DNA from 3 places in the Shinella sp. BE166 genome. Region 3 is predicted to be linked to each of the others. Evidence: riboswitches for the same ligand, from Rfam matches in the RefSeq annotation. Region 3 holds a riboswitch; each other region holds the start of a gene.
What was found. A riboswitch is a leader RNA that binds a small molecule or an ion and turns the genes downstream of it on or off. The one in region 3 is predicted to bind cobalamin.
Positions count from the first base shown of each region.

Region 1: it holds a riboswitch for cobalamin, as region 3 does, so the genes downstream of both, J2Y63_RS25445 (hypothetical protein) here and nrdH (glutaredoxin-like protein NrdH) in region 3, are expected to answer to the same signal.
Region 2: it holds a riboswitch for cobalamin, as region 3 does, so the genes downstream of both, fdhA (formaldehyde dehydrogenase, glutathione-independent) here and nrdH (glutaredoxin-like protein NrdH) in region 3, are expected to answer to the same signal.

Region 1 covers NZ_JBPEHL010000012.1:198,976-203,318, forward strand. Annotated here, with positions in the region: gene J2Y63_RS25440 (GH36-type glycosyl hydrolase domain-containing protein) at 1-1,944, opposite strand, end outside; cobalamin riboswitch at 2,352-2,568, shown strand; gene J2Y63_RS25445 (hypothetical protein) at 2,650-2,865, shown strand; gene metH (methionine synthase) at 2,950-4,343, shown strand, end outside.
Region 2 covers NZ_JBPEHL010000002.1:516,793-521,135, reverse strand. Annotated here, with positions in the region: gene J2Y63_RS06550 (histidine phosphatase family protein) at 1-411, shown strand, start outside; gene J2Y63_RS06545 (DUF6925 family protein) at 415-1,494, opposite strand; gene fdhA (formaldehyde dehydrogenase, glutathione-independent) at 1,561-2,751, opposite strand; cobalamin riboswitch at 2,941-3,142, opposite strand; gene metE (5-methyltetrahydropteroyltriglutamate--homocysteine S-methyltransferase) at 3,232-4,343, opposite strand, start outside.
Region 3 covers NZ_JBPEHL010000004.1:616,296-620,638, forward strand. Annotated here, with positions in the region: gene nrdE (class 1b ribonucleoside-diphosphate reductase subunit alpha) at 1-1,486, opposite strand, end outside; gene nrdI (class Ib ribonucleoside-diphosphate reductase assembly flavoprotein NrdI) at 1,483-1,878, opposite strand; gene nrdH (glutaredoxin-like protein NrdH) at 1,889-2,110, opposite strand; cobalamin riboswitch at 2,375-2,591, opposite strand; gene J2Y63_RS13710 (aromatic ring-hydroxylating oxygenase subunit alpha) at 2,690-3,931, opposite strand; gene J2Y63_RS13715 (hypothetical protein) at 4,179-4,343, shown strand, end outside.

The sequences.
Region 1 (4,343 bases), on a different contig from region 3:
GCGGTTGATCGGGTGGTGCAGCTTGCCGACGAGCTTCGTCACCGCATCGCGCATCAGGCGCGTGTCGGAATCGAGCGTCATGACGTATTTCACGTCCGCCGGCACGATATTGGCGCCCGGCAGGAAGGTCGTGTCGCCGTCACCACGCAAAAGCAGGTTCAGCTCGTGCAGCTTGCCGCGCTTGCGCTCCCAGCCCATCCAGCAACCTTCGGACGGGTTGAACAGGCGGCGGCGGTGCAGCAGGTAGAAGCGCGTGCGGCCGTCATAGGCGTAGCGCGCCGAAAGGGTGGCGATCTCGCGCTTGGCATAGTCGAGCACATCGAGATCGGCGGGAGATTCCTCGGACGAACTGTCGGCCCAGTCGCTGAGCAGCGAGAAATAGATCTCGCCGCGCGGATTGGCGAGGTAGTGGACTTCGAGGTTGCGCACCAGCTCGTCGACATGGTCGCGCTTGGAAATCAGACAGGGCACCACGACAAGCGTGCGCGCATCCTCCGGAATTCCGTCCTTGAATTCATAGCCGACGAGGCGCGACGGCGTGACGAAGAAGGTGACGAGCGTGTTGAACAGGCCCGTCGCCCCTTCGGAGGCCGGCAGCGCGAAGAGGATCAGCATGATCAGCCAGGCGCCGTCCGGAATGTCGAGCTGATCGAGGAAATAATAGACCGCGATCATCGCCAGAAGGGTCAGGATGATGTTCGGCCCGGCAATGGCGAACCAGTCGAGCCGGCGCCCGAAGCGTACGACGCGCTGGACGATCGAGGGGCTGTAGTCGATGCGTTTTTCGAGCAGCTTGCGCTTCTTGCCGACGAGGAAGGAGGCGACGTTGGCCTGATATTCCGGATCGTCCGCATTGGCCGCGGCGTCTTCCGCCGTCATGGCCAGCGCGATCTCGGTCACTTCCAGCTCGGTCTTGCCGGAGCGGCGGGCGAAACGCTCGATCGTGTTGCGGTATTTGTTGCGCGAGCCGAAATCGAGGTCGCTATAGTCGGAACCCTGCCGCAGCGCCTCGTCGAGACGGCTGACGCTTTCGAACCAGACCGGCCATTCCGTGTCGTCGACCGAGCGCAGGCTCTTGATCAGCGAACTCATCGTCACGTTGCCGGAGGAAAGCCGGTTGTTCTCCGCGACGATCAGTTCTTCCAGGTCCGTGCCGCGGCTTTCGATCTTGCGCTCCAGCCACTGGATCACCGCGCCGGAGGCCTGGAGACCATCGCGCAGGCGATAGAGCAGCTGGATGACGAAGGTATTGTCCTCGACGAAGCTCTCCATCGACTGGAGATGCGCGATGCACTTTTCCGGATCGTTGAGGCGGATCAGCTCGTCGGCGACCTCGTTCGCCTTGAAGCGCATTTTTCGCGAGCGCTCGACGCGGCTTGATATGCGCCGCAGGTTTTCGAGCAGCACGAAGCGGATGAAGGAGGGCAGCGCCCAGAGTTCGCCGATCTTCAGCGCATCGAGCTTCTGGAAGCCCTGCACGAAGGAGGTCAGGCCCTCATGCGAGACGCCGCTATGGGTATGCGCGACATAGAGCCAGGCGAGCGCCAGCGTGCGCGGCACCACCTGCCCTTCGATCTGGATGGTCGGAAGCTGGCGATAGAACCGCCGCGGGAAGTCGCGCCGGACCTCCTGGATCGCCTCTTCGACGACATAATAATTGTCGAGCAGCCATTCGGCGGCAGGCGTGATCTGGGCGCCCGCTTCGACATCCTTGGCCGTCGCCTGGTAGACGCGAAAGATCTCCTTCTCGTTTTCCTTGTGCCGGGCACGGAATTCGAAGGGCTGGAAGCCGGGCAGCGCCGCGGTCTTGTCGCGCGCCAGCGCTTCACCGCACTCGGCGAGCTCCTCCAGCGACAGATAGGTGGCGCGGATCGAATCGTTATAATCGATCTGCTTGGCGTCGGCGTCGCGCGAAAGGGCTTGCGGCGTATTGTGAAGGGGCATGTTTCTGATTCTGGATCCGGCCATATGGAACCATCCGGCAACGGCCTTTGCGCCGAACGGTTTGTTGCGGGCAGGCTTCATCTCGGTGCCGCGATCAGCCATGAGACCATACGGCGCCCGGATGGCGCGAATGGAATGGACATGGCTCAGGCGACACGCTGCTTGGCATCCTGGCCGCGTGGTGCATGAAAACGGCATTTTTTAGCCGCAAGGACAGAGACTTGCAACATGTCAACATGACCGGATGGCGCAGCATCGACCCTCATTTGTGGTTTTGGTGAATCGCACGACCCGGATGGGGCCGCACGAGCGCATAGGACAGGCGGATGCCAAATGCATGACATGGGGAAAAGTTCCGGTCTTCTTGCGAACGCCGATCCCGCCATTGACTTGGCAGCCCCGCCACGCCAGCTTGGCGCCGTCAGGGTCTTCCGAGTCGAAACGGCTCGGAGGCTAAGAGGGAAGCCGGTGCGATGCTCCAGATGGAGCACCAAGACCGGCGCTGCCCCCGCAACTGTGAACGGCGAGTTTCTGTCGAAGGATGCCACTGGTTTTTACACCGGGAAGGCGAGACAGGGGCGACGACCCGCAAGCCAGGAGACCTGCCCTGACAGCTGTAACGTCCATGGGCGGGGTGTCCCAAGGGTGCGCCTGCTCCCGCATGCGTGCGTCCGGTCATCCCCCAATTCACCGATTGGGGAAACAATGCTTGCCAATACCGACCACGGCCTCTCCGGCACCGGAAAGCCGGAATCCATTTTCATTTCCTGGCTGCTCTGGCAACCGCGCGGCGCCGATCTTGCCGTCGAAGCCTTGAAGGAAGTGCGCAAGCTCGCGCGCTACGAGGGCATCGATCCCGATATCGTGCGTCTGAGGGCGCTGTTCGCCTCGCTTGCCGGCGCGCGCGGGGCGGTGCACTGACGGCTTAACGCATAAAGACATATTGACATAAAGATATCTTTATGTGATCTCCGGTGGAGTATGATGACACCGGAGGGCTTTGCCATGGCCAATTCGCACCTGGACACCCTGTTCGGCCCCGAACTGCCACGCCGCGACGGCAGCGAGGTTCTCGCCGCCCTGCGGGCCGCCGCCCGCGAGCGCATCCTGGTGCTCGACGGCGCCATGGGCACGGAAATCCAGACCCTGAAGCTGGTGGAAGACGATTTCCGCGGCGACCGTTTCGGCGACTGCGCCTGCCACCAGCAGGGCAACAACGACCTCCTGACGCTGACCCAGCCCGGCGCGATCGAGGACATCCACTATCGCTACGCGCTTGCCGGCGCCGATATCCTCGAAACCAACACCTTCTCCTCCACCACCATCGCCCAGGCCGATTACGGCATGGAGGACATGGTCTACGAGCTGAACCGCGACGGCGCGCGCCTTGCGCGGCGCGCCGGCCGGCGCGCGCAGGAAAAGGACGGCCGCCGCCGCTTCGTCGCCGGCGCCCTCGGCCCAACCAACCGCACCGCCTCCATTTCGCCGGACGTCAACAATCCCGGCTACCGCGCCGTCACCTTCGACGACCTGCGCACCGCCTATGCCGAGCAGGTCCGCGGCCTCATCGACGGCGGCGCCGACATCATCCTGATCGAGACGATCTTCGACACGCTGAATGCCAAGGCGGCGATCTTCGCCACCCGCGAAGTCTTCGAGGAAAAAGACATCCACCTGCCGGTCATGATCTCCGGCACCATCACCGACCTCTCCGGCCGCACGCTTTCCGGCCAGACGCCGGAAGCCTTCTGGAACTCGGTGCGCCATGCCGATCCCTTCTCCATCGGCCTCAACTGCGCGCTCGGCGCCAACGCCATGCGCGCCCACCTCGCCGAAATCTCCTCGGTCGCGCAAACCTTCGTCTGCGCCTATCCCAATGCCGGCCTGCCGAACGCCTTCGGCCAGTATGACGAGACGCCGGACGAGATGGCCGCCCAGATCGAGGGTTTTATGCGCGATGGCTTGGTCAACATCGTCGGCGGCTGCTGCGGCTCGACACCGGACCATATCCGCGCCATCGCCGCGGCCGCTTCGCGCCACGCGCCGCGCGAAATCCCGGACATCCCGCGCCACATGCGCCTCTCCGGCCTCGAACCCTTCACGCTGACCGACGCCATTCCCTTCGTGAATGTCGGCGAGCGCACCAACGTCACGGGCTCGGCGAAATTCCGCAAGCTGATCACCGCCGGCGACTACGCAGCCGCCCTCGACGTCGCGCGCGACCAGGTGGCGAACGGCGCGCAGATCATCGACATCAACATGGACGAGGGCCTGATCGATTCCGCCCGGGCCATGACGGAATATGTCAACCTGATCGCCGCCGAGCCGGATATCGCCCGCGTTCCCCTGATGATCGACTCATCGAAATGGGAGGTGATCGAGGCCGGCCTGAAATGCGT
Region 2 (4,343 bases), on a different contig from region 3:
CATGCCCCCGAGGCCAGCGCCGCCGAGACGGCCGTGGCCTTCTCATCGAAGCCGACGCTTTGTGAGGCGCTGCGGGATGTCGATTATGGGCGGTGGAACGGGTTGGCGGTGGCCGATGTCGCGGCCGACGATCTCCAGCGCTGGATGGCGGACCCGTCGGCGGCGCCGCATGGCGGCGAAAGCTTCGAGCAGGTGCGCGAGCGTGTGGCCGCCTGGCTGGATGGGTTGCATGGGACCGGAGGACGCCGGCTCGCCGTCACGCATGGCATCGTGCTGAAGATCGTTCTCGCCCATGTTCTCGGCGCACCGCTGACGTCGGTCTGGCGTGTCGATGTCGAGCCGCTCGGTTCGCTCTCGCTGACGAGCGATGGCCGGCGCTGGGCCTTGCGGCACTTCGGATCGGCGGCGTAGCCGTCAGCCCGCTGCGGCCAGGGTCGCGGGATCCTGCCATTCGGCAGCGGCGTGGCCCGGTATATCCGCGTCCGTCTCGGCTCCGTCCGACACACGGTCCAGAACCTCCCGCCATTGCGACACCAGGCTAAGATAGGTGCGGCTTCCGAACCGCTCGGCGAGCCGATATTGCTGGCGCAGCGTTATGCGCACCGTCGCGCGGCTGAAACGGTCGGACTGGGCGGGGAAGTCATCGGGCTCCATCCGCCTTGCCAGCCCGTCCAGCACCGCCTTGCGCAGGAGCGGCAGGTCCGGGCGGGCGAAGCGCTCGAACAGCGCCTGGAAGCGGGCATGGGCGTCGATGTCGAATTTCAGGTCGCGGCCGAGCGTATCCATCACGGGATTGGCCGGGTGCAGATAACCGAGCGGGACGTGATATTTCGGGATCGGCGTGTTGGCCGAATGGGTGCGGCCCGACCGCAGCAAATGCGGCAGCAGGTGCGTGTGCGGCCCGGCGGGCGAGACGCCGCCGGTCTCCGGCCCGCCGATCTTCTGGAAAACCTCGATGCGGCCGATCCGGGTCAGTGCGACCCGATGAGGATGGGCCGTCATGAGGGCGGCGCTCACCGGATTTCCGGGATCGAAGAGGCTGCGCCCGGCATGGGCGCGCAGAAGGGTGATCAGGTCCGTGTCTGCCGTGCGGATGCAGAAGTCGCATTGCGGCAGCGCCAGCCCGATATCGAACAGCACCGCTTTCCTGTCCGTGGGACGCACCGCCTCCGCGTCGGCCCCGAGCTCCGTCAGGACCTTGCGCCCCTCCATCGCCGAATCCCTTTCGGGCAGGCAGAGCGCCACGCCGTGGCTCCATCGCTGCGGCTTCGCGCTGAGCGTCTCATAGGCGACCGGAACGACCTGCTCGACCATGTCGGCGTTCAGCCGCATGGCGCCGCGCGATGTCGCGCGCACGAACATCGTCGGCGCGTCGGCCTCCAGATATTCGCCCCAATCCTGGTGGAACTCGGCGACGGCGCCGAAGGAGCCCATGCTCCACCCTGCCCTCGCGTCGACGAGGTGGTCTATCAAGACATCCCGGAGATCCGCCATGGTCGTTTCATCCTTCATCCGTGATTTGCGTGCGCCGGCGGAAACACCCGCCGGCGCACCCGGCCGTCAGGCGGCCTTCAACAGGTCCCCATGCGGGTCGAGCACGAATTTCGTGGCCGCTCCCTGGTCGAAACTCTCGTAGCCCTGCACGGCATCGTCGAGCGCAATGATCTTCGCGTTGACGATGTCGGCGATCGGCAGCCGGTCGTGCAGGATCGCCTGCATGAGCTGCCGGTTGTACTTCAGCACGGGCGTCTGGCCGGTGTGGAAGGACTGCGCCTTGGCCCAGCCGAGGCCGAAGCGCAGCGACAGGCTGCCGACCTTTGCAGCACTATCGACCGCGCCGGGATCCTCGGTGACATAGAGGCCGGGAATGCCGATGGAGCCCGCAGCGCGGGTGATCTCCATCATCTGGTTGAGTACGATGGCCGGCTGCTCGCCGCCCGCATGGCCGCGCGCCTCGAAACCCACCGCGTCGATGGCGCTGTCGACCTCGTCGGTGCCGACCACTTCGGCGATCATGTCGCCCAGCCGATCGCTCTTGGAAAGGTCGATCGGCTCGAAGCCGACCCTTGCGGCATGCGCCAGGCGATCCTTGTTGAAATCACCGATCATCACGACCGCAGCACCGAGGATGCGCGCGGAGGCGGCCGCGGCCAAGCCGACCGGGCCGGCGCCCGCCACGTAGACCGTGGAGCCGACGCCGACGCCCGCGCGCACCGCACCGTGGAAGCCCGTCGGCAGGATATCGGACAGCATGGTGAGGTCGCGGATCTTCGCCATCGCCTTGTCGCGGTCGGGGAATTTCAGGAGGTTGAAATCCGCATAGGGGATGGTGACGTAGCGCGCCTGGCCGCCGATCCAGCCGCCCATGTCGACATAGCCATAGGCGCCGCCGGCGCGCGACGGGTTCACCGTCAGGCAGACGCCGGTATCCTGCGACTTGCAGCAGCGGCAGCGCCCGCAGGCCACATTAAACGGCACGGACACGATATCGCCGACCTGCAGCATCTCCACGTCGATGCCCTTCTCGATGACCTCGCCGGTGATCTCGTGGCCCAGCACGAGGCCGGGCATGGCCGTGGTGCGGCCGCGCACCATGTGCTGGTCGGAGCCGCAGATATTGGTGGAAATCACCTTGAGTATCACGCCGTGCTCGATGCGCCGGCCATCCGGCGCCTCCAGCTTCGGGTCGTCGATGTCGCGCACTTCCACCTTGCCGGGGCGCATGTAGACGACGCCTCTGTTCCTGCTCATATCCGTCTCCTCCTCAGTTGAACGCCGTTCCGGCCCGCAGATGCGCGGGCAGGATCTGGTCGGAACGCCGACGCGCATCGCCAATGGGCGAATGCGGACCGTGTCTTTCGACGAAAGGATGGAAAAGAGGAGGAACAGGGCGGCCCGAACGAGACGCCTATTCGCCTCTCGATCGCCCACCGCAATCGGTCGAGTCTTGGGTTCAAGGCTGGTTTCCGGGCTCCAGAACCGTCCTTCCGGACACTCTCGGCGCCTTCCCAGCCTGCTGGCCAGTGGCATTTGCCGAGATTTTGGTTCCGCTACCGTTGCGGGGGCAGCGCCGGTTTTAGACCGGCTTCCCAATTATCCATCCCGACAACGCCGGAATGGCACCCTGAACAGGCCCAACAAACCACGCGCAGGACGAAATGACCTTCGGGAATACGACATCCTCGATAGAAGCAACGACACGGCCCGGCCTTGCGGCCGGGCCACGCGTTGTTACTGCGCCGCCCGTCGCAGTTCGGCGGCGGCTGCCACCATGTTGACGAGGGCTGGCTTGACCTCCTCCCATTTCCGGGTCTTCAGGCCGCAATCGGGATTGATCCAAATCTGGCGATCCTGAAGGCGCTCGCGGGCGAGCGACAAGAGATCGGTCATCTCTTTCACCTCCGGCACCCGCGGCGAGTGGATGTCGTAGACGCCGGGGCCGATCTCGTTCGGATATTCAAAGTTCCGGAAGGCATCGAGCAGTTCCATCTTCGAGCGCGACGTCTCGATGGAGATGACATCGGCATCCATGGCGGCGATCGCGGAGATGATGTCGTTGAACTCCGAATAGCACATGTGGGTGTGGATCTGGGTGCCATCCGCCACGCCGCTTGCGCAAAGGCGGAAGGATTCGACGGCCCAGTCGAGATAGTGCTGCCAGTCCTTGTGGCGGAGCGGCAGGCCTTCGCGAAGGGCTGCCTCGTCGATCTGGATCAGTTTCGCGCCGGCCTTTTCGAGATCGACGACCTCGTCGCGGATGGCAAGGGCGATCTGTCGGCATGTCGCGCTACGGGCGATATCGTCGCGCACGAAGGACCAGTTGAGGATCGTCACCGGGCCGGTCAGCATGCCCTTCACCGGCTTGTCGGTGAGGGACTGCGAATATTGCCACCAGCGCACCGTCATCGGGTTCGGCCGCGAGACGTCGCCGAAGATGATCGGCGGGCGGACGTAGCGCGAGCCGTAGCTCTGCACCCAGGCATGCTGCGTGAAAGCGAATCCGGATAATTGCTCGCCGAAATATTGCACCATGTCGTTGCGCTCGAATTCGCCGTGCACGAGCACGTCGAGGCCGATCTCCTCCTGCCAGCGGATGGCGGTTTCTGTTTCCTTCTGCAGGAAGGTTTCGTAGTCCGCGTAGCTCAACATTCCCTTGGCATGGGCGGAGCGCGCCTTGCGAACGTCGCTCGTCTGCGGGAACGAGCCGATCGTCGTCGTCGGGAACAGCGGCAGCCTGATCGCCGCCGACTGGATCCGGCGGCGCGTTTCGAAGGCGCTCGCGCGCGTCTTCATGCCCGCGTCGATGCCGGCAATGCGGCCCTGCACCAGCGGGTCGGTCACCT
Region 3 (4,343 bases):
TGGTGAAGTCGATGCCTTCTTCCGAGCCATAAAAAATGCGCTCGCGGGCGAGATAGCCGTGCAGGTTCATCTGGCCGAGGCCGATGGCGTGGCTGTCGTCATTGCCCTTCTCGACGGAGGGTACGGAGGAGATGTGGCTCATCTCGGAGACCGCCGTCAGCGCGCGGATCGAGGTCTCGATCGTCTGGCCGAAGTCGGGTGAGTCCATCGCGGCCGCGATGTTGAGCGAGCCGAGATTGCAGGAAATATCCTTGCCCATTTTCGAATAGGACAGGTCGTCGTTGAACTCACTCGCCTCGCTGACCTGCAGGATTTCCGAGCAGAGATTGCTCATGGAGATGCGGCCGGCGATCGGGTTCGCGCGGTTCACCGTGTCCTCGAACATGATGTAGGGATAGCCGCTCTCGAACTGGATTTCGGCGATGACCTGAAAGAAGTCGCGCGCCTTGATCTTCTTCTTCTTGATGCGGGCGTCCTCGACCATCTCGCGGTACTTCTCCGTCACCGAGATTTCGCTGAAGGCGACGCCGTAGACGTGCTCCACGTCATGCGGCGAGAACAGGTACATGTCCTCGTTGTTCTTCGCGAGTTCGAAGGTGATGTCCGGAATGACGACGCCGAGCGACAGCGTCTTGATGCGGATCTTCTCGTCGGCATTTTCGCGCTTGGTGTCGAGGAAGCGCATGATGTCCGGGTGGTGGGCGTTGAGATAGACCGCACCTGCCCCCTGCCGCGCGCCGAGCTGGTTGGCATAGGAGAAGGAATCTTCCAAGAGCTTCATCACCGGGATGACGCCGGAGGACTGGTTCTCGATCTGCTTGATCGGCGCGCCCATCTCGCGAAGGTTGGTCAGCGACAAAGCCACCCCACCGCCGCGCTTGGAAAGCTGGAGCGCCGAATTGATCGAGCGGCCGATGCTCTCCATGTTGTCCTCGATGCGCAGCAGGAAACACGAGACGAGCTCGCCGCGCTGCTTCTTGCCGGCATTGAGGAAGGTCGGCGTCGCCGGCTGGAAACGGCCGGAGATGACCTCGTCGACGAGATCGCGGGCCAGCGCTTCGTTGCCGCGGGCGAGCGCCAGCGCCACCATGCAGACGCGGTCCTCGTAACGCTCCAGATAGCGCTTCCCGTCGAAGGTCTTCAACGTATAGGACGTGTAATATTTGAAGGCGCCGAGGAAGGTCGGGAAGCGGAATTTCTTGTCATAGGCGTGGTCGAACAGATCGCGCACGAAGTTGAACGAATACTGGTCCAGCACCTCCTGCTCGTAATAGCCCTCGGTCACCAGATAATCGAGTTTTTCCCTGAGGTTATGGAAGAACACGGTGTTCTGGTTGACGTGCTGGAGAAAGTACTGCTTGGCCGCCATGCGGTCCTTATCGAGCTGGATTTTTCCGTGCTCGTCGTAGAGATTTAGCATCGCGTTGAGCGCGTGGTAATCCAGCGCCGTGATTTCCGGAACCTTTGCCGGCTTTTCAAGCGTCATCGTGTCCAAAATCGTTCCAATCCGTCTTTGACATTGGCGACGTCCTCCGCGGTGCCCAGAAGCTCGAAGCGGTAGAGATAGGGCACCCCGCATTTGGCGGAGATGACGTCGCCGGCGATACCGAAGGTCGCGCCGAAATTGCTGTTGCCCGCGGCAATCACGCCGCGAAGGTTCGACCGGTTGTCCGCATCGTTGAGGAAGCGGATCACCTGCTTGGGAACGGCGCCTTTCCCGTCCTCGCCGCAATAGGTCGGCACGACGAGCACGAAGGGTGCGGCCGCCTTCAGCGCCTCATCGGCGCGAAGGGGAATGCGGGCGGCGGAAAGGCCGAGCTTTTCGACGAAGCGATGGGTGTTTTCCGACCGCGTGGAAAAATAGACGAGATCGCCCATCGTCCGCGGCTCAGGCGAGCGCGCTGATCATGTCGGGGCGGAAGCCGGCCCAATGCTGCTCGCCGGCAACCACCACCGGAACCTGCCGGTAGCCGAGACCCTGGACGAGCGCGAAGGCGTCGGTGTCCTCCGAAATATCGACGACGCTGTAATCGATGCCCTGGCGGTCGAGCGCGCGGGTGGTCGCGGTGCACTGGACGCAGGCGGGCTTGCTGTAGACGGTGATGGACATTGTTTTCCTCGTGACTTTGCAATTGCGCGTCGGGCAATTGGCATGGGAGATCGTCCGGTCATCCGCCGATGGCCGTGCGATGGACTGGAAATGAATCAGGCAGCCGCAGGCGCGCGGCCGGGACTACCGCCTACTCGCGCGGATATGCTGGAAACTGTATCGACATGGACTTCACCCCGAAGCAATTCATGCGGGGGCCACTCGGGAAACGACAGGGCGGCATCCTTCCGCAACCCATCGTTCGCCTGCCGGGCACCCCGCCCGTGGACGTTCATGCGCGAGGCAGGTCTCCTGGCTTGCGGGTCGGCGCATCCGTTCACCTTCCCAAGGCATTTGCGCCCCAGTGGCTTATCGAACGAACGCTCGCCGCTTACAGTTGCGGGGGCAGCTCCGGATTGACAGGGCCATCATGGCCCCACCGGATTCCCGTCTTAGCTTCCGATCCTCTCGAATCGGAAGAACCTCGAACACAAGATATAGTAGACGAGGTAAAAAATGCGTCAACAACTATGATGTTTGGCCGCAATATCGCTTGGGGATAAGGAAGGCGCATGCCGGAAAATCCGGCACGCCCGCGGCTTACGCCTTGCCGTTCGGCCGGCTGATCTCGTCCAGATACCAGTCGATGTAGCGCAACTCGTTCTGCTCCATCGGCGCGATCGGGCCGGGTACGAAATAATGCGACTGAACGCCCCGCGCCGTGTGCTCGATGATCGCCTTGTCTTCCGCCGTGGTGACCTTCCAGAGCCAGGTGAGCTTTTCGAGGTCGTAATCCGTGCCCTCTTCCGCCTTGCCGTCGACGAGCCAGATCAGCTCCATCTCACAGCTCTGCGCGGTCTTGGGGATGAAGCGGTAGATCATGCCGTGGTCGGGATAACAGACGAGGAAGGTCGTGCCGCCGAGATGGATGGAGGTAACGCCGCCGTCGAAATCGGAGAAACGGCCCATCAGCGGTGCGACCGCCGTGCCGTCCTCGCTGCCGCTCTGCACGCCGTCATAAAGCGCATAGCGGAAGGCATGGATCGCCTCGCGGCCCTCGCGCGACGTCTGCCAATGGTTGCCGGAGCCGACCTCGATGCCGAGCGCGCAGGTGCGCTCCTCCATCGCAGCATTCAGCGCCTCGATCATGTGCAGCGGCTGCTCCAGTGCATGGGTCTGCGAATATTCCGGATGCGCCGGGCCGCAATGGTAACACTCGACATAGTTTTCCACGGCGAGCTTCCAGTTGGCATCGACCGGATAGGTTTCGCGATGCGCGATCTTCGCGCTTGCCCAGCCATATTGCCCGCAGGTCGCATGCAGCAGGCGCTCCACCTCGGAAAAATCGAGCGGCTCATCGGCGAAGGAGATGAAGATCAGCCCTTCGACGACGCGCACATGCAGCGTCTTCAGCCCATGGTCCTCGCGCTTGAAATCCTTCGGCATCAGGCGGGCGGCCCGCAGGCTCCCGTCATTGCCATAGGTCCAGGCGTGGTAGGGACAGACGAAGACGCGGGCATTGCCCTTCTGCTTGGTGCAGACCTCCGCGCCGCGATGGCGACAGACGTTGAGGATCGCGTTGATCGAGCCATTCGCCGCGCGCGTCACGATCACCTGCTCGGTATCGATGCGGAAAACCTCGAAATCGTTGATGTTCGGAATGACGCTCTCATGCGCGATACAGTGCCAGTGACGGCGAAACACCCGCTCCATATCGCGCTGGTAGATGTCCGGATCCTGATAGAACGCGCGGGCGAGGCCGTGCCCCGGCCGATGGTCCGCCACAAGGCGGTCGATACGGTCGGCGATGTTGTCGATTACGGCTTCGGCGATATGTGCCATACCAGCGGACCCCTCAATGGCTTTTTCTCGCGGCAGTATCCAGAGGATAAAACCTCCCGGCAAGATGACCGGAAGGCCACGATTAATCGATATACTCGATTAGCGCCCCCGCGGGCGCCACGCGCCCGCCGCGCCCCGATGACCCACATTTCGCGAATTTCGACAGGGTCTCGGCCGTCTCTATGATAGGTCTGCGCGTTCCGGGCAAAGCCCAGGGGCACATTCCACCGGGCCGGCAGAGGTGCACATGTTTCGGATTCTGTACCAGGGCGACATCTTCGCCGACTATTTCCAGATTTACCTGCGCGACGAAGCGCATGCGGACCTGCCCGACGACTACACGGAAGAGACGATCGCGTGCCACCTCATGGCCGGGCCGCATGCCGTCATCCTTCACACCGTGCGCAACATG